One region of the Enterobacter mori genome, then DNA from elsewhere that is predicted to be linked to it. Evidence: predicted binding sites of a transcription regulator. Region 1 holds the regulator's gene; each other region holds the start of a gene.
What was found. The regulator LexA, encoded in region 1, represses DNA repair genes until DNA is damaged. The targets are predictions, from matches to a motif close to TNCTGTATGTACATACAGNA.
Positions count from the first base shown of each region.

Region 1 (6,528 bases):
CGTTACCTTTTCACCTCGTCTGAACTAACCCGAGATTTTATTGAGATTGGCCGTGATGCCGACCTGTGGGGGCGTCGTTCCCGCCTTCGTCTGAGTGGTAAACCGTTAATATTGACGGAGCTTTTTTTACCGGCATCGCCGTTGTACTGAGAGGAAGACAAAATGGAGTGGAGCCTGACGCAAAATAAGCTGCTGGCCTATCACCGCTTAATGCGAACGGATAAACCGATTGGCGCGTTGCTGCTGCTGTGGCCAACGTTATGGGCGCTGTGGGTGGCGACGCCGGGCGTGCCGCCGCTGTGGATCCTGGCGGTGTTTGTTGCCGGTGTCTGGCTGATGCGTGCTGCAGGCTGTGTAGTAAACGACTATGCAGACCGGAAATTTGACGGACATGTAAAGCGAACGGCTAATCGCCCGCTGCCCAGCGGCCAGGTGACGGAAAAAGAGGCGCGCACGCTGTTTGTGGTGCTGGTGCTGCTCTCCTTCATGCTGGTGCTGACGCTTAACACCATGACGATCCTGCTGTCTGTCGCCGCGCTGGCGCTGGCCTGGGTCTACCCGTTTATGAAGCGCTACACCCATCTGCCGCAGGTGGTGCTGGGCGCGGCATTTGGTTGGTCGATTCCGATGGCGTTTGCCGCGGTTAGCGAGTCTGTCCCGCTCAGCTGCTGGCTGATGTTCCTGGCGAATATTCTTTGGGCCGTGGCGTACGATACGCAGTACGCGATGGTCGACCGCGATGATGATCTCAAGATTGGCATCAAGTCGACGGCGATCCTGTTTGGCCGTCAGGACAAACTGATTATCGGCATATTGCAGGTGGCGGTGCTGGCGCTGATGGTGGCGATTGGTCGCCTGAACGGCCTGAACTGGGAATTTTACTGGTCCGTGCTGGTGGCGGGACTGCTGTTTGCGTATCAGCAGAAGCTGATTGCGAAGCGCGAGCGTGAAGCCTGCTTTAAAGCGTTTTTAAATAATAACTACGTCGGTCTGGTGCTGTTCCTGGGCCTGGCGATGAGCTATTTTGGCTGAAAAAAAGCCCGGTGGCGCTGACGCCTACCGGGCCTACATATGTGCTGGATCGTAGGCCGGGTAAGGCGATGCCGCCACCCGGCTTTTTTACATCACTCGTCCTGCGTCGCGCTTTCAATCGTTAGACGTACATCTGAGGTAATCAGCTCGGCCAGCATCTGGTAAATCTTCATCGTCTCTTCCGGTTCGGCATCGCCCGTATCGCTGATAAACCCTTCATCACGCAGCGTCAGCACCAGTGAGCTGAATACCGCTTTGTCGAAGAACTCCGGTGCGTTAATGCCGTGCAGAACAGACAGGCGCTGTGCCAGCGTCCGGCTCTCTTTTTCCAGCGTACCACGGTTGATCGACGGGTTCGCGCTGAGCAGCCAGAAGGTGATGGCGTAGCGCTGCAGCGTTTCACGCGCACCGGCGGCCAGCAGCTGCAGGGTGCGGGAGCGGGACGGGTTGATATGCAGCTCGTCATTATTCAGGGTAATCAGCCCCTGACGACGCATCTCTTCCGTCATTTTATCCAGTTCTACCGCCAGCTCATCTTTACTCCAGCGCAGGAACAGCTCCGCTTTCAGCATCGGGTAGATAGCTTCAAGATGGCGCAACAGTTCCTGACGCGAAATGCGGCGATGCTGGGTAATAATGGCCGCCATCAGCGACGGCAACATCAGCATATGCGTGATGTTGTTGCGGTAGTACGTCATCAGCACCGCCTGCTCGCGCGGGAGGATGATGATGTCACCGATGGTGTCTTTTTCGACTTCGAACTTATTCATCTGCAGCGCGTGGTCGATAAGCTCGCTCGCGGTAGCAGAAGGCACAGTCGAATCAACCGAATACGGCACGTTGCGCATAATGTTCAGGTAGCAATCAAGCTGCTCGGTCAACTGCTCACGGGTGAGTGAGCGCTGGCGAGAGGCCAGAAGCGCGGTACAGCACAGGTTCATGGCGTTCGCCGCACCTGCGTTGTTAATGCGCACCATCAGCTCTGCAGCAATACCGTTCACCGTAGGCGTCAGCCACGCCGGACGTACCGCTTCGATAGGGTCGATAGACTCGCGCCACTCCGGGACATGGTTGTTCAGATACGTCATCAGCGGCATCGGTTCGCCAAAGTTCACGTAGCCCTGGCCAAGATTGCGCAGCTTGCTCAGGCCGCGCAGCATCTGCGGCAGGCTCTCTTTCTCTTTGGTCGCACCGCGCAGCTCTTTGGCGTAAGTGCCCACTTCCATGACGTGTTCATAGCCAATGTAGATCGGCACCAGCGTGATCGGACGCGTGCCGCCGCGCAGCATCGCCTGGATGGTCATCGATAGCGTGCCGGTTTTCGGATCGAGCAGACGCCCTGTACGGGAACGACCGCCCTCCACGAAGTACTCGACGGAATAGCCGCGGCTGAACAGCTCGCCGAGATATTCACGGAACACCGTGGAATAGAGCTTGTTACCCTTAAAGGTACGGCGAATAAAGAACGCACCCAGACGGCGGAAGATCGGGCCTGCTGGCCAGAAGTTCAGGTTGATACCCGCCGCAATGTGCGGTGGCACCAGCCCCTGGTGATACAACACATAGGAGAGCAGCAGGTAGTCCATGTGGCTGCGGTGGCAGGGCACATAAACAATTTCATGACCGTCGTGGGCCAGCTGGCGTACGCGCTCTGCGTTGTGGACGTTAATGCCCTGATAGAGACGGTTCCAGGTGAAACTCAGGATACGGTCAGAGAGGCGAATCATCTCGTAGGAGAAGTTCGCCGCGATCTCTTCCATCAGCGCAATGGCGTTCTGCTGTGCTTTCTCGTGGGAAATCTTCTTGCTGCGTGCTTCGTCTTCAACTGCGCGGGCAATCGCTTTGGAGGCCAGCAGCTTGTTGAAAAGATCCTGACGCGCCGGGAGACGAGGCCCAACGGCAGCCAGACGCTGGCGTGCGAAGTGCATACGCGCTACGCGTGCCAGTTTTTGCGCGATGATCTTGTCGGTGCCGTGCTCGTCCGCCATACGACGCAGCGAAACGGAAGGGGAGAAGCGCACAAAGCTGTCGCGTCCCAGCCAGGAGACCGCGAAGAACTTCTGGATGCCGTTGAGCATACGCAGCGGCGGATTCTCTTCGCCTTTTTCGCGGCCCGGACGGCGACCAAACATCACTGAGACCGGCACCATCTGCACATCCAGATCAGGATTGCTGCGGTGCAGGTCGAGATAGTCATGGAACAGCTTGATGGACTCTTCTTTCGGCGTGTAATAGGTAAACACGCGCGGCCCGCCGTGGATAAACACGTAGCGCGGCAGCAGAGTGCCATCAACTTCAAGCGGTTCAAGTGGGTCAGGTAAATCATGCGCCAGACATTGGGCGCGAAGCGTCAGCAGGTCTGCCTTCGAGTTATAAGGCAAAACATACATAATAGGGCGCGACGTATCGAGCCCTAATTCCAGCGCAGGTTCTGCTGGGATAGACTTACTTTTTACCAGGACGCTTAATGGTAAATTAAGTAATTTGTAGTAAATTCGTGGCCAGCCGGACATAAACGATGTAAAGCCTCTGGTTAATAATGCAATTGCGGCGCAAGGATAACAGAAAGCGCGCAAAATTTCTGTTGTTACCCGTCATACTTCAGGCTGCAGCAAAACGCGCTGCGCTCACAGTTACTGACGCTTTTTCCAATAAAAGGTTCTTTTAATGGCCAATAATACCACTGGGTTAACCCGAATCATCAAAGCTGCTGGCTATTCATGGAAAGGTTTCCGTGCCGCGTGGCTTAACGAAGCTGCTTTCCGCCAGGAGGGGGTCGCCGCTATCGTCGCGATTATCATCGCCTGCTTCCTTGATGTTGATGCAATAACTCGCGTGCTTCTCATCGGCTCTGTTCTTTTGGTGATGATAGTGGAAATTCTCAATAGCGCTATTGAGGCGGTTGTGGACCGTATCGGTTCAGATTTCCACGAACTTTCTGGCCGCGCGAAAGACATGGGATCTGCCGCTGTGCTGCTGGCGATTATCACGGCTGCTATCACCTGGGTCACGTTGCTTTGGTCACATTTCCGATGAGCCTCGAGGAATAATTAAGTCCCTGGTTTTTTGTGCAGTTTTTGGTTCCAAAATCGCCTTTGACTGTATATACTCACAGCATAACTGTATATACACCCAGGGGGCGGAATGAAAGCGTTAACGACCAGGCAGCAAGAGGTGTTTGATCTCATTCGGGATCATATCGGCCAGACGGGTATGCCACCCACGCGTGCGGAAATCGCTCAGCGTCTGGGCTTCCGTTCTCCAAATGCGGCCGAGGAACACCTGAAAGCGCTGGCGCGCAAAGGTGTGATTGAAATTGTGTCTGGCGCGTCTCGCGGCATTCGTCTGCTGGTGGAAGAAGAGACAGGCATTCCGCTGATTGGTCGTGTCGCCGCAGGTGAACCTCTGTTGGCCCAGCAGCATATTGAAGGTCACTATCAGGTCGATCCTGGTATGTTCAAGCCGAGTGCGGATTTCCTGCTGCGCGTCAGCGGGATGTCCATGAAAGATATCGGCATTCTTGACGGCGATCTGCTGGCCGTTCACAAAACACAGGATGTACGTAACGGTCAGGTTGTGGTCGCGCGTATTGATGATGAAGTGACAGTCAAGCGATTGAAAAAACAGGGCAACACCGTACAGCTGCTGCCCGAAAATAACGAATTCTCCCCGATTGTGGTGGATCTGCGCGAACAGAACTTCTCCATTGAAGGTCTGGCCGTTGGTGTTATCCGCAACGGTGAATGGCTGTAACCTCTTCCTGACAGGCTACGGGTCTCCGTAGCCTGGATCATTTTGCATTCCCGGTATTTTTCATGTCACTGCTGACAGCTTCTGATAAGGCATTGTGGCGTCTTGCACTGCCGATGATTTTTTCCAATATCACCGTTCCCTTGCTTGGCCTGGTGGACACTGCGGTGATTGGTCATCTGGATTCCCCCGTTTATCTGGGCGGCGTGGCGATTGGCGCAACGGCGACCAGTTTTCTCTTTATGCTGCTGCTCTTTTTACGCATGAGTACCACGGGGCTTACGGCACAAGCCTATGGCGCGAAAGATCCGCTGCGACTGGCGCGCGCGCTGGTGCAACCACTCATTCTGGCACTTGGGGCAGGTGCCTTAATCGTTCTCTTTCGCACGCCGCTGATTGATCTGGCGCTGCATATTGTGGGTGGCAGCGAGGCGGTACTGGAGCAGGCGCGTCGCTTCCTTGAAATCCGCTGGCTCAGCGCGCCCGCATCACTGGCAAACCTGGTTCTGCTGGGCTGGCTGCTGGGCGTGCAGTACGCTCGTGCGCCGGTCATCCTACTGGTAGTGGGAAACCTTTTGAACATCGTGCTCGACCTCTGGCTGGTGATGGGCCTGCACATGAACGTACAGGGCGCGGCGCTGGCAACAGCAGTCGCAGAATACGGCACGTTTCTCATCGGCCTGTGGATGGTCTGGCGCGTACTGGCCATGCGTGGCGTCTCCCTTGTCATGCTGAAAACCGCGTGGCGCGGCAACATCCGCAAGCTGCTGGCGCTGAACCGCGACATTATGCTGCGCTCATTACTGCTTCAGCTCTGCTTTGGCGCGCTGACGGTCTTTGGGGCGCGACTTGGGCCGGAGATCGTCGCGGTTAATGCGGTCCTGATGACGCTGCTGACCTTTACCGCGTATGCGCTGGATGGCTTTGCCTATGCCGTTGAAGCCCATTCGGGGCAAGCGTATGGCGCACGCGAAAGCGGCCAGCTCCGCGAGGTGTGGCGGGCGGCTTGCCGTCAGTCAGGCCTGGTGGCACTGGCGTTTGCACTCATTTACGCCTGTCTGGGTGAACAAATCGTTGCCTTACTCACCTCCCTCCCATCGCTGCGCGAACTGGCGAGTCACTATGTCGTCTGGCAGGTGATCTTACCGGTGGTGGGCGTGTGGTGTTATCTGCTGGATGGCATGTTTATTGGCGCGACGCGAGGTGCGGAGATGCGCAATAGCATGGCGGTCGCGGCTGCAGGTTTTGGCCTGACGCTGCTGACCTTACCGTATTTGGGCAACCACGGTTTATGGCTGGCACTGGCAGTTTTTCTCGCGTTACGTGGCCTGTCGCTGGCCTTTATCTGGCACCGTCACTGGCGAAATAACACCTGGCTGCCTTCCCGCCACGATATATCGTGACGGTTAAAGATTCCGAATATGAAATCAACCGCCGAATCCTTAACTACAATAATTATCACGTCCAGCAGAAAAGAACGTAACGGACGTTACGACCCGACGCTTAACTTAAGAGGACACGATGATGAATAAAGACGAAATCGGCGGCAACTGGAAGCAGTTCAAAGGTAAAGCGAAAGAACAGTGGGGTAAGCTGACGGATGACGATATGACCGTCATTGAAGGTAAACGCGATCAGCTTGTCGGTAAAATCCAGGAGCGTTACGGCTACGCAAAAGACCAGGCGGAAAAAGAAGTGGGCGACTGGGAAAAACGCAACGACTACCGCTGGTAACCGGGCTATACC
Region 1 covers NZ_CP104285.1:290,763-297,290, forward strand. The annotation lists gene ubiC (chorismate lyase) at 1-150, shown strand, start outside; gene ubiA (4-hydroxybenzoate octaprenyltransferase) at 163-1,032, shown strand; gene plsB (glycerol-3-phosphate 1-O-acyltransferase PlsB) at 1,125-3,545, opposite strand; gene N2K86_RS01415 (diacylglycerol kinase) at 3,700-4,068, shown strand; gene lexA (transcriptional repressor LexA) at 4,177-4,785, shown strand; gene dinF (MATE family efflux transporter DinF) at 4,848-6,185, shown strand; gene N2K86_RS01430 (CsbD family protein) at 6,307-6,516, shown strand.

Region 2 (6,528 bases), 2.1 Mb from region 1:
CACCCAGGACGCGGCCCAGATCGGCATAAACGCGGCGTTGAGCCAAATAAGGATCTTAACCACCTCTTTAACATCGTTTTCGTGGGTGTAGAACGAGGCCATCAACCCGGCAAAAGGCGCGGTTCCCCAGGCGATCATTGTCAGCCCAATGGTCGATAGCCAGAAGACATGCCGGAGCTGACGCTCCGCCTGCCCTATTTGCCCTTTCCCGAGCCGTTTACCGGTGATGATTGTGGAGGCGGAACCAAGGGCATTGCCCGGCAGGTTAATCAGCGAGGCGATGGAGAAGGCGATAAAGTTACCGGCGATAACATCCGTCCCCATACCGGCCACAAACATCTGCGTGAGCAGCTTGCCGCCGTTGAACAGCACCGACTCAATGCTGGCCGGAATACCGATGCCCATCACTTCCCAGATAATGGCAAAGTTAAACGGCCTGAAATAACTTTTCAGCGTGAGGCGCAACGACGGGGTGATCCCCGTCATCAGCACGCCGATAATCGCTGCCGCGCCAATGTAACGCGAAATAGTCAGGCCAAGGCCAGCACCAACAAACCCCAGACCGTCCCAGGAAAAGACCCCGTAAATCAGTACACTACTGATGATGATGTTCAGGATATTCATCCCGCCGTTGATCAGCAGCGGAATTTTGGTATTGCCCGCCCCGCGTAACGCACCGCTACCAATCAGGGCAATGGCCGCCGCCGGATAGCTTAACACCGTCATTTCCAGGTATGTCAGCGCAAGGTCTTTCACCTCACTGGTCGCCTCGCCTGCGACAATATCAATAATTTCTTTGCCGTAGTAATGGATAACCGCCGCCAGAACGATCGAAAAGAGAGTCATGATCATCAGCGACTGGCGTGCCGCCTCGCGCGCGCGTTTCGGATCAAGTTTCCCCAGACTAAAGGCAACGACGACCGTTGTACCCAGATCGATGGCGGCAAAGAAAGACATCACCACCATGTTAAAGCTGTCCGCCAGCCCTACCCCTGCCATCGCCTCTTTGCCCAACCAACTGACCAGGAATGTACTTAGCACGCCCATCAGCAGTACGCAGGTATTCTCCAGGAAAATAGGCACAGCAAGGGGGGTGATTTCACGCCAGAACAGAACACGATAACTTTTACGTTTTGCATACCAGGGCGTGCGCATGATCGCCTGGCGTAAGGGGGCAGTGACGTTCAAAATGGACCTTAGCGAGAAAAGTTGAAACTCCATTTCAAATGATGGGGGAGAAATGGCTATCCTGCAAAGTATTTTCCACAAAAAGATGTGTGGATTTACAACAAACTGACGACAGAATCAGCAATCAGTCGATTTTCCCTAAGATCAGGTTTGACAAAACTTTTTTCGCCGCTAAGATAAGCCTCCACAACGATTCCTCTGTAGTTCAGTCGGTAGAACGGCGGACTGTTAATCCGTATGTCACTGGTTCGAGTCCAGTCAGAGGAGCCACATTTAGAAAAGCCTGCTTTCGAGCGGGCTTTTTGCTTTTCCGGTGAGGATAAATGGACGCACTGTTTGTTTACGGCACACTACGCCCCGGTCACTCTAACGCGCATATTCTTGAAAACATTGGCGGTGAATGGCTGGCCGGCTTCGTATTCGGTACGTTTTACGAACGCGGCTGGGGCGCTGCAGCGGATTTCCCGGGGATTGTGCTCCACCCGGACGGACCCCGCGTCGAAGGCTATCTGTTTATCTCTGATAACCTTGCCGCACACTGGCAAATGCTGGATGAATTTGAAGACGGCTACGATCGGGTTGAGGTCACGGTGACCATCCTTGAGGGTAAACAGGTTAAGGCCTGGGTTTATCAGCTACAGCCGCGTTCTGCGTAATAAAAAAGGCTCTCTGTCACCAGAGAGCCTTTTTCACAATTAGCAGCGATTACTCGCTTTTTGCTTCAGCGTTTTTGATTTCGCCCATCACTTTCAGCTTCTTGGAGATGTCGCGACGCTCTTTGGACAGCTCAGCGTTTTTGATGATGTAGTCATCAACACGGTCTTCATAGTCGCTCTTCATGCTGGCGATGATGCCCTGAATAGCTTCAACGCTCATACCTGGCTTGATGTAGTCGCTCAGGTTGTCGAGCAGCAGAACACGTTTCTGGTTGTCACGGATCTTCTTCTCAACGTCCTGGATTTCACGCTGCAGTTTGTTTTTGCGGCGGAACAGGCGGACGAATTCCAGAACATCCTGGAACGAAGGCTTGGTAGTTTCCATTTTTACACCCCTGATAATGTGAGATTCGGATTCGTTAAGGCAACCGTTGTAACAATAACCTTACTGACAGCGGCTGCGAATGACAATGGCTATATCGTTTAAAGCTATCATAACCCCAATTGCTGCTGAATCGAAGCAGCAGCCGTCACATACGCCTTTTATTTGCGCAGCGCCCGGCAAATAAGGTGCGATAACAGCTCAAGCTGCCGCGCCAGCTCCATGCTCAGCCAGACGTAGCCATGAATGGGCGTTTCCGCCACGTTATCGCCCTGCCGCTCGTTAATAAGCTGCTTTAGTTCTGCCACGATCTCATTCAGCCGCTCGCTGTTCGCCAGTATCGGCTGCGGATTGCCTTCATAGAGCGCATGGGCAATGGTTAACAGAGTTTGCTGCGTCATCTGCTGCGTTTCTTTGAGCGTATGCGCGTTAAGCATCAACAGGTGACTGGAACGAGAAGCCCAGTGCGCGTTGATCTGCAGCTCAAGCATGCAGACCAGATTGCGGCTGACCGTCTGGATCGCTTCAAAAATCGCTTTCTGGATATGGGTTTCTTTGCTGGCGGGCGCGATCAGCCCGCGCATTTTGACGACATCATTGAGGATCTTCTGCAGGTGTTTTTCCAGTCGTGGCCGCTCAACCAGATTCGGGGAAAAGCCGGCCTGATAGACACGGTTAAAGGCCGTCACGTAATTCGCCATCTGAATACGCCAGTGCAGAAAGGCGCGTTGCGGCCAGATCCCCGTAAACAGCATTGCCAGCAGCGAGCCAAGGACCACATCCCCGCTTCGCCACAGCGCCGTGGTCATATCCCCTGCGGGTGCGCCAACCACCACCGCGAGAGTAATACCAATCAGCAGCGCCTGATACGGCCTTTTGCCCAACGCCAGCCAGCCGCAGAGGAACATGGCTGCACCGCACCATGCCAGCATGACCGGAAAGGAGATCAGCTCCAGTTTCAGGGCGATAAGCCCCAGGGCGGAACCTAAAACGGTTCCGCCAATTCGCTCAAGCGCGCGCGGAACAACGTTGCCCCAAAAGGAGATAGGCCCCATCACGACCACCAGCGTAATCAGCGGCCACGTTCCCTCAGGAACATCCAGCAAGCGAACCAGTACAAACGTCAATACGAACGCCAGCGCGATGCGACACCCATGCACCACGCGGTAATGTTTGTACAACCGAATTTCAAACGGCGTTAATGATTTGTCGGGACGCACACCCGCTCTCCAGCTACACGGCAAATCACAATTGTACTGTGTTTTCAGCCGGGTGGATCGCCCCCGGCTAAAAATCCCACTTTTAACAGGGTTAACCCGCTTTATGCTCTACCGCGACGAACATCTCAATGTCCCAGTAGCCGTCTGCATTACCGTCATTGAGATAGCGTTCGAAGCAGGGTTTTGGGGCAATCTGGTATTTATTGTCCTGCAGTAGGGAGTTAAAGAACTGGTACCACGGGGTCGCAAAGTCGTAATTTTCAACGCGTGCCGTCGCGACCGCATAATCCCCGGCCACAATTTCGGTCATCATCACCCCTTCACTGTTATCGGGAATGATAAAGTCGTCGGGTACCGTGACGGCGGTGTCACAGCGCAGTTTTTCTGCCGGGACCTCATCAGGATTATCGTAGTAAACCGCTACCCACTCCAGCGGCTGAATGTGACGCCCATCCACCCACATGACCAGTTGTTCAAAGCCCTGCTTAACGGTTTTTTCCCACGGCCCAACAAGGTGAAAACCTGCGATTTTACGTTTCTGTTGCTGCTTGATGCTGTAGTCCATGCTGCCTCCGTTTATTACTGTATATTTATACACTATAAAGCAGAATGAATATTATCGGCAAACGAGGAGTGTTTATTATGTGAGCAGACTCGCAACCCTGCCAGTCTGCTCAGAAAGGTTAGATGTTGTGATGCAGATAATCGCTCAGACGGGAGAAAATACCGCCTTTATCAACGCGTTCCAGCGTGACCAGCGGCCAGTGCGCCACCAGCTTATCGCGGTCGTACAGCTGAATTTCACCGACCCGCTGATGGGCGGCAATCGGGGCTTCCAGCTCTTTTGTATCCAGCACGTATTTGGCCTTAATGTTTGGCACCTCCGCTTTTGGCAAGGTTAGCCAGAAATCCTGATCGGTTCCCAGATTTACCTGTTCTTTATAACCGTACCAGATCCGCTCGGTCCCCACTTTTTTACCGCTGTGCAGGATCTGCACCGTATCAAAGTTCTGTTGTCCCCAGTGGAGCAGCTTGCGCGCCTGATCTTCACGCCCCTTCGGGCTGTCTGCGCCCATTACCACGGCGATCAAACGACGTTGACCGTCCACCGCGGAGGCAATCAGGTTAAAGCCCGCGCCGGAGGTATGCCCCGTTTTCAGACCGTCCACGTTCATGGTTTTATCCCACAACAAGCCGTTGCGGTTCTGCTGGGTGATCCCGTTCCAGGTCAGGCTTTTCTCGCTGTACATATGATAAAACTCTGGCTCACCGTGAATGATCGCGCGGGAGAGAACGGCCAGATCGTAAGCGGAGCTGTGCTGCCCAGGCGCATCCAGTCCGTGAACGGTTTCGAAATGGGTGTCGCGCAGGTTCAGCTTTTGCACATAGTCATTCATCATATTCACGAACTGCGGCTGACCGCCCGCGACGTGATCGGCCAGCGCCACGCAGGCATCGTTACCGGAGTCGACAATCAGGCCCCGGCTGAGATCGCGGACGGAAACGCGATCGCCCTCTTTCAGAAACATCAGAGACGATCCGTCAAAGACCGGGTTACCTTTTGCCCACGCGTCGCGCCCAACCGTGACGATGTCATCCGGGCTGATGCGATGGCTGTCGATAGCACGATCGACGACGTAGCCCGTCATCAGCTTGGTCAGGCTTGCCGGATTACGCTGTTGATGTTCATTGCCCGCCGTTAATATCTGACCAGTAGTGTAATCCATCAGCACCCAGGACCCCGCCTGGATGGCAGGGGGTTGCGGGGAGAAATCCAGCGGATCGGCAGCCAGCGCAGATGTGATACTCGAAGCAAGTAAAGAAACAGCAATAAACAGACGGCGTTTCAACGGTATATCCTCAGGTCATTAAAAATCGATGACCTTTTTACGGGAGTTCTGCTGTTGTTACCTGCCTTAATTGCAAAAAAATGTGACAGAGTGCATGTTTTTCTCTGACGCTATCTCGCAAATTTCACGCATGACCGCGCTTTTTATTCGGACTGCTTAGCGCGATCGTTTACCATAGCGTCGTGAATTTTTTACAGGATGATATTACTGGTGTCTGATTCTGCCGCGCGCCCAACTTTTTTGTTCCACGATTACGAAACCTTTGGCACCCATCCGGCGCTGGACAGACCTGCGCAGTTTGCTGCCATCCGTACCGACGACGAATTCAACATCATTGGCGAGCCAGAGGTCTTTTACTGCAGGCCTGCGGATGATTATCTGCCGCAGCCGGGCGCGGTGATGGTTACGGGCATTACGCCGCAGGAAGCACGGGAAAAAGGCGTGAACGAAGCGGAATTTGCCCGCCGCATCCACGATCTGTTTACCGTTCCCAATACCTGCGTGGTCGGTTACAACAACATCCGTTTCGATGATGAAGTGACGCGCAATATCTTCTACCGCAACTTCTACGATCCCTATGCCTGGAGCTGGCAGAACCGTAATTCGCGCTGGGATTTACTCGACATTATGCGCGCATGTTATGCTCTGCGTCCTGAAGGCATTAACTGGCCGGAGAACGAGGACGGGTTACCGAGTTTCAGGCTTGAACACCTGACGCGCGCCAACGGTATCGAGCACAGCAATGCCCACGACGCGATGGCGGACGTCTATGCCACCATTGCCATGGCAAAGCTGGTGAAAACCGCCCAGCCGCGTCTGTTTGGGTATCTGTTGAGTCACCGCAGCAAACAGAAGCTGACTACGCTGATTGATGTACCGCAGATGAAGCCGCTGGTACACATCTCCGGGATGTTCGGTGCCTGGCGCGGCAATACCAGCTGGGTTGCGCCGCTGGCATGGCATCCCGACAACCGTAATGCCGTTATCATGGTGGATTTGGCGGGCGATATCTCCCCGCTGCTGGAACTGGACAGCGATACGCTGCGTGAACGGCTTTACACGCCGAAAAACGAGCTCGGCGATCTCCCTGCCGTACCGGTGAAGCTGGTTCACATCAATAAATGTCCGGTGCTGGCGCAGGCCAATACGCTGCGACCGGAAGATGCTGACAGGCTGGGAATTAACCGTCAGCACTGCCTGGATAACCTGAAGGTGCTGCGCGACAACCCACA
Region 2 covers NZ_CP104285.1:2,966,877-2,973,404, forward strand. The annotation lists gene emmdR (multidrug efflux MATE transporter EmmdR) at 1-1,221, opposite strand, end outside; tRNA gene N2K86_RS14070 (tRNA-Asn) at 1,383-1,458, shown strand; gene N2K86_RS14075 (gamma-glutamylcyclotransferase family protein) at 1,512-1,844, shown strand; gene N2K86_RS14080 (DUF496 family protein) at 1,894-2,229, opposite strand; gene N2K86_RS14085 (FUSC family protein) at 2,388-3,446, opposite strand; gene sbmC (DNA gyrase inhibitor SbmC) at 3,538-4,011, opposite strand; gene dacD (serine-type D-Ala-D-Ala carboxypeptidase DacD) at 4,130-5,302, opposite strand; gene sbcB (exodeoxyribonuclease I) at 5,495-6,528, shown strand, end outside.
Region 2: a site for LexA is predicted at 4,027-4,046, ahead of sbmC (DNA gyrase inhibitor SbmC). Genes of this name have one in related genera too.

Region 3 (6,528 bases), 610 kb from region 1:
GCGTGCGTGAATCTGCAACATGTCCCAGGTGACGACGTATTTTTCGCTCATGTGAAGTGTCCCAGCCTGTTTATATACGGCTTAAAAAGTGTTCGAGGGGGAAATAGGTTGCGCGAGATTATAGAGATCTGACGCACTAAAAACCAGTGTTTAGCGCCCCGAGCCTGAGTTTTTACATGCTTTATGCTACCCGCCGTCGGAGAAAGTGGTATTCTCAGATGCATCTCGCAAGCCTGTCTTGTGGTAACTATTAACCTGCTAACTCTGTGACCTGCAACCCTGTTGCAGCGCATCGACAAGGAGACTTATCGTGTCTGAACTGTCTCAATTATCTCCACAACCGCTGTGGGATATTTTTGCCAAAATCTGTTCCATTCCACACCCTTCCTACCATGAAGAACAGCTTGCCGAACACATTATGGGTTGGGCGAAGGAAAAAGGTCTGCACGCTGAGCGCGACCAGGTTGGCAACATTTTGATCCGCAAGCCCGCCACCGCAGGCATGGAAAACCGTAAACCGGTTGTGCTGCAGGCGCACCTGGACATGGTTCCGCAGAAAAACAACGATACCGTTCACGACTTCACCAAAGACCCGATTCAACCGTACATCGACGGCGACTGGGTGAAAGCGCGCGGCACCACGCTGGGCGCGGATAACGGCATCGGTATGGCCTCTGCGCTGGCGGTGCTGGCCAACGACAGCGTTGAGCACGGTCCGCTGGAAGTACTGCTGACCATGACCGAAGAAGCGGGCATGGACGGCGCCTTCGGTCTGCAGGCCAACTGGCTGCAGGCGGATATCCTGATCAACACCGACTCCGAAGAAGAAGGCGAGATCTACATGGGCTGCGCGGGTGGGATTGATTTCATCTCTACCCTGCCGCTGTCTCGTGAAGCGATTCCTGCAGGCTACCAGACCTTCAAGCTGACGCTGAAAGGGCTGAAAGGCGGCCACTCCGGCGGTGATATTCATCTGGGCCTCGGCAACGCCAACAAACTGCTGGCACGCTTCCTGGCGGGTCACGCGGCTGAGCTGGATCTTCGTCTGGTCGATTTCAACGGCGGTACGCTGCGTAACGCGATCCCACGCGAAGCCTTCGCCACCGTAGCCGTTCCGGCGGAAAAAGCAGATGAGCTGAAAAAGCTCTCCAGCGTTTATCTCGATATCCTGAAAAACGAACTTTCTGAGAAAGAGAAGAACCTGACCGTAGTGCTGGAATCTGTGACCACGGATAAAGCCGCCCTGACCGCGCAGTCTCGCAACAGCTTCGTTCAGTTGCTGAACGCGACGCCAAACGGCGTGATCCGCAATTCTGACGTCGCGAAAGGCGTGGTGGAAACCTCCCTGAACGTGGGCGTGGTGACCATGGGCGACGACAGCGCAGAGATCATCTGCCTGATCCGTTCCCTGATCGACAGCGGTAAAGAGTACGTGGTGAGCATGCTGGAGTCTCTGGGCTCGCTGGCGGGCGCAAAAACCTCCGCTAAAGGCAGCTACCCGGGCTGGCAGCCGGACGCAAGTTCTCCGGTCATGGCACTGGTGCGTGAAACATACCAGCGCCTGTTCAACAGCACCCCGAACATTCAGGTTATCCACGCCGGTCTGGAATGTGGTCTGTTCAAGAAACCGTATCCGGACATGGACATGGTGTCTATCGGGCCAACCATTACCGGTCCACACTCGCCGGATGAGCAGGTTCACATTGAAAGCGTCGGTCATTACTGGACGCTGCTGACGGAACTGCTGAAAGCGATCCCTGCGAAATAATTCGTCGTCTGTTGCCCGGTGGCGCTACGCTTACCGGGCCTACGATTAGCGTAATCTACAGTCCCAACACCAACTGACGCTCTAACTGCGGATCCAGCAGCGTGACGTGCAAACCCACCAGCCTCACCCCTCGTCCACCTCGTCGTTCTTCCCATGCCTTTTTTGCGGTCGCAATGAGATCTTCTTTGTTGAGGCGTGGCCAAACATGTTCCTGCGTCGTCTGCTGAAAATCGTTAAATTTTAGCTTGATGCCCTGCCGGGCGATCAGCAGGTCCGGTTTGACCTTGATTAAGCGTCGTTCCAGCTCAGGGTAAAGCTGTTCCGTGATAATGGCCTCGCACTCGGACCAGTCATGAATATCTTCAATAAGGGTTCGCTCAACGCCGACGGATTTCCGTAATCGTTCGCTGTTCACATCGCGATCGTCAATGCCCTGACTGCGCTCCCACAGCACGCGGCCAAACTTCCCAAAGCGCTTGAGCAGCATGGCGAGATCGCTTAGCTGTACATCTTCGCAGGTCCGTAGCCCCATGCTTTCAAGCTTTGCGGCGGAGACTTTCCCCACGCCGGGTATCTTGCCAAGCGGTAGGGTTTTCAAAAACGCAGGCACTTCTTCAGGCGTGATGACGTACTGACCGTTGGGCTTATTTAAATCAGAGGCGATTTTGGCGAGGAATTTCACGGGTGCCACGCCCGCCGATGCGGTCAGATTCAGTTCGTTGAATATCGTCTGGCGGATTTCCTGGGCCATCAGCGTGGCGGAGCCGTGGCAATGCACGCTGTCGGTCACATCCAGATAGGCTTCGTCCAGCGACAGCGGTTCTATCAGTGAGGTGTAGCGGGAGAAGATTTCACGGATATGAAGTGAGGCCTCTTTATAAGCATCAAACCGACCGGGCAGGAGCGTGAGATGAGGGCAAAGCTTTAAGGCCATTGCAGTCGGCATGGCGCTGCGCACGCCAAATTTGCGCGCCGGATAGTTGGCGGTGCTGATCACACCTCGCTGAACGCGGCTGCCGCCAATGGCGATGGGAATATCCCGCAGCGCCGGGTTGTCACGCATCTCCACTGCGGCAAAAAAGCAGTCCATATCGACATGGATTATTTTGCGCATAGTAAGCCCTCACTCATCACTGGATAAGTATACAGTAAAGAAACGAGGATTGAGAAGTGTGCGTGGGAATTGTCGGGTGGCGGCTTCGCCTTACCCGACCTACACGACTACAAAAACTTAAATAATGCGCTGCTGCTCGCGGGCCATTCTTTTTTTCCGTGCATCGCACGGTTCCGGGCAGTCGCACACCTTTTCCATCCCAAGGGATGAAATACCGCCACAGCTGCCCTGAATGCTTTTACGCTTGATGATCCAGCCTAATGACATGCCGAGCACCACCAGCACAAAGACGGCAAAGGTAGCCAGAAACGTCAGCATCATCAGCCTCCAAAATCATCAAGCATGATGTTCTCATCTTCGACGCCAAGATCTTTAAGCATCTTAATCACGGCGGCGTTCATCATCGGTGGACCACACATATAGAACTCGCAGTCTTCCGGTGCCGGGTGCTGTTTGAGGTAGTTTTCGTACAGCACGTTGTGGATGAATCCCGTATAGCCCGTCCAGTTATCTTCCGGCTGCGGATCGGAAAGCGCCACGTGGAAGGTAAAGTTAGGATTCTCACGCGCCAACTGTTCAAACTCATCATCATAGAACATCTCGCGCAGGGAGCGTGCCCCGTACCAGAAGCTGATTTTACGCTTGCTGCTAAGACGTTTGAGCTGGTCAAAGATGTGCGAGCGCATCGGGGCCATACCGGCACCGCCGCCGATAAAGACCATTTCTGCGTCGGTATCTTTGGCAAAGAACTCACCGAATGGACCGGAGATCGTCACTTTATCGCCTGGCTTAAGGGACCATATATACGACGACATCACGCCCGGCGGTGCATTCGGCACATTCGGCGGCGGCGTGGCGATACGCACGTTGAGCATGATAATGCCCTTCTCTTCCGGATAGTTAGCCATGGAATAGGCGCGCAACGTCGGCTCTTTTACTTCGGACACAAAGCGGAAGAGATTGAATTTATCCCAGTCGGCACGATACTCCTCAGGCACGTCGAAGTCGGCATACGCCACGGTGTGCGCCGGACAATCGATCTGGATATACCCGCCCGCGCGGAACGGAACGCTCTCCCCTTCAGGGACACGCAGCTTAAGCTCTTTAATGAACGTGGCTTTGTTATCGTTAGAGATAACTTCGCACTCCCATTTTTTGACGCCGAAGATCTCTTCCGGCAGCTCAATCTTCATGTTCTGGCGCACCGCGACCTGGCAGGCCAGACGACAGCCCTCTTTCGCTTCACGCTTTGTGATATGCGACAGTTCAGTAGGCAGAATATCACCACCCCCCTCTTTCACCGTCACACGGCACTGCCCGCATGAGCCGCCGCCGCCGCAGGCTGACGAGACAAAGATCCCATTGCCTGAGAGCGTATTGAGCAGTTTGTCCCCTGCCGGGGTACGGATCTGATTTTGCGGGTCATCGTTGATATCAATAATGACATCACCGGCGTTCACCAGCTTCGCACGCGCCGCCAGAATCAGCCCTGACAGCACCAGAACAATCAGCGTGAACATCACCACGCCAAGAATAATTTCCATCTGTTAGCCCTTATAGCTGCACACCGGAGAAGGACATAAAGCCCAACGCCATCAGGCCGGTGGTGATAAAGGTGATCCCTAAGCCGCGCAGACCCGCAGGCACGTTGGCATATTTCATCTTTTCGCGGATCCCCGCCATGGTGACAATCGCCAGCATCCAGCCGATGCCGGAACCGAAGCCGTACACCACGGATTCACTGAAGTTGTAATCACGCTGAACCATAAACGAGACGCCGCCGAAGATAGCGCAGTTCACCGCTATCAGCGGCAGAAAGATCCCCAGCGCGTTGTACAGCGACGGGAAATACTTATCGAGGATCATCTCAAGGATTTGCACCAGCGCCGCGATCACCCCGATAAAGGTGATGAAGTTGAGGAAGCTGAGATCGACCCCTTCCACCAGCGCGCCGTCCCTCAGCACGAAGTTGAACACCAGGTTGTTAATCGGAACCGAAAGCCCCAGCACAACGGTGACCGCCACGCCCAGGCCAAATGCCGTGGAGACCTTTTTAGACACGGCAAGAAACGTACACATGCCGAGGAAAAACGCGAGCGCCATGTTTTCAACAAACACCGCGCGCACAAATAAACTCAGGTAATGAGCCATTGTCGGTTACTCCTTTTCCTGCTGTTCAGGCTTCAACGTACGAATCAGCCAGATCAGCAAACCGATAATGAAAAATGCGCTTGGCGCGAGCAGGAACAGGCCGTTCGGCAGATACCAGCCGCCGTTCTGTACCGTGTCCAGTACCGTGATACCAAACAGCTTGCCGCTGCCAATCAGCTCACGCAGGAACCCTACAGTCAGCAGGATCACGCCGTAGCCGAGCCCGTTACCGATACCGTCCATAAAGCTCGCCAGCGGCGGCATCTTCATGGCGTAGGCTTCCGCGCGGCCCATCACGATACAGTTAGTGATAATCAACCCGACAAACACCGAAAGCTGTTTTGATGTTTCGTAGGCAAAAGCGCGTAGCAGTTGATCGACCACAATCACCAGCGAGGCGATGATCGTCATCTGCACGATGATCCTCACGCTGTTGGGGATGTGGTGGCGGATCATCGAGATAAACATGCTGGAGAACGCCGTGACCAGCGTGACCGCCATCGTCATCACCACCGCCGTTTCCAGCTTGGTGGTGACCGCCAGGGCCGAGCAGACACCCAGCACCTGCAACGTTATCGGGTTATTGGCGAGCAGCGGGCCAATGAGCACCTTTTTGACTTCTTTCAGTTCACCGGTATCAGCCATTATTCAGCGCTCCTTCACGTACGTTTTTCAGGAACGGGCCAAAGCCCAGCTCGCCCATCCAGAAATCAAAACTGTGCTGCACGCCGTTTGAAGTAAGCGTAGCCCCGGAAAGGCCGTCAACGGCGAACATATCACCGGGACGAGCGCCCCCTTTCACTACCCTCAGCGCAGGCTGACCGTTATCGTCGAGCACTTTTTTGCCGACAAACTGCGCACGCCAGTTAGGGTTCTCTATTTCCCCCCCCAGCCCCGGCGTTTCACCATGGTCGTAATAGGTTATCCCTTTAATCGTGCGGCCGTCCGTACTCAAAGCAACAAAGGCGTACATCACTGACCACAGCCCGTTACCATAGATAGGCAGCACCATCTCCTGTATGCGCTTTTGCTCATCACGCACCAGATAGATTTCAGCCAGGTTGCTTCGCCGCCTAATCCCAGCGGGATCTTGCGAGGCCTCTAGCGTCAGGCTCATCTGCGGATCTTTGATCGCCTGTGCCTGGTTAAACTTCGTCGGGTCTTTATCGAGCAACTCACCCGTTTTTAAATCTACCAGCCGCGCTGAAATGCGTTCCGCAAAGATTTTTGAGACGTCGTCAGCGCTCATCCCCTGCTGCATTAACCCAGCGACGGCCAGGATATTGCGCTGCTTATCCAGCGCGCGTTGCTCCTGCTGCAGCGGTTTTAACCCCACGGCAGACCCCGCAACCACGATGGAACAGACCAGACACAGTACCAGCACTACCAGCAGCGTTTTGCTGATGCTGTCGTTATTTTTAACCTCAGCCACGCGCCTTCCTCCGCTTAATGTTGGCACGCACGACCAGATAGTCGAACAGCGGTGCAAACAGGT
Region 3 covers NZ_CP104285.1:902,800-909,327, reverse strand. The annotation lists gene gpt (xanthine phosphoribosyltransferase) at 1-51, opposite strand, end outside; gene pepD (cytosol nonspecific dipeptidase) at 311-1,768, shown strand; gene dinB (DNA polymerase IV) at 1,824-2,882, opposite strand; gene nqrM ((Na+)-NQR maturation NqrM) at 3,000-3,200, opposite strand; gene nqrF (NADH:ubiquinone reductase (Na(+)-transporting) subunit F) at 3,203-4,426, opposite strand; gene nqrE (NADH:ubiquinone reductase (Na(+)-transporting) subunit E) at 4,437-5,033, opposite strand; gene N2K86_RS04250 (NADH:ubiquinone reductase (Na(+)-transporting) subunit D) at 5,040-5,678, opposite strand; gene N2K86_RS04245 (Na(+)-translocating NADH-quinone reductase subunit C) at 5,671-6,465, opposite strand; gene N2K86_RS04240 (NADH:ubiquinone reductase (Na(+)-transporting) subunit B) at 6,458-6,528, opposite strand, start outside.
Region 3: a site for LexA is predicted at 2,900-2,919, ahead of dinB (DNA polymerase IV). Genes of this name have one in related genera too.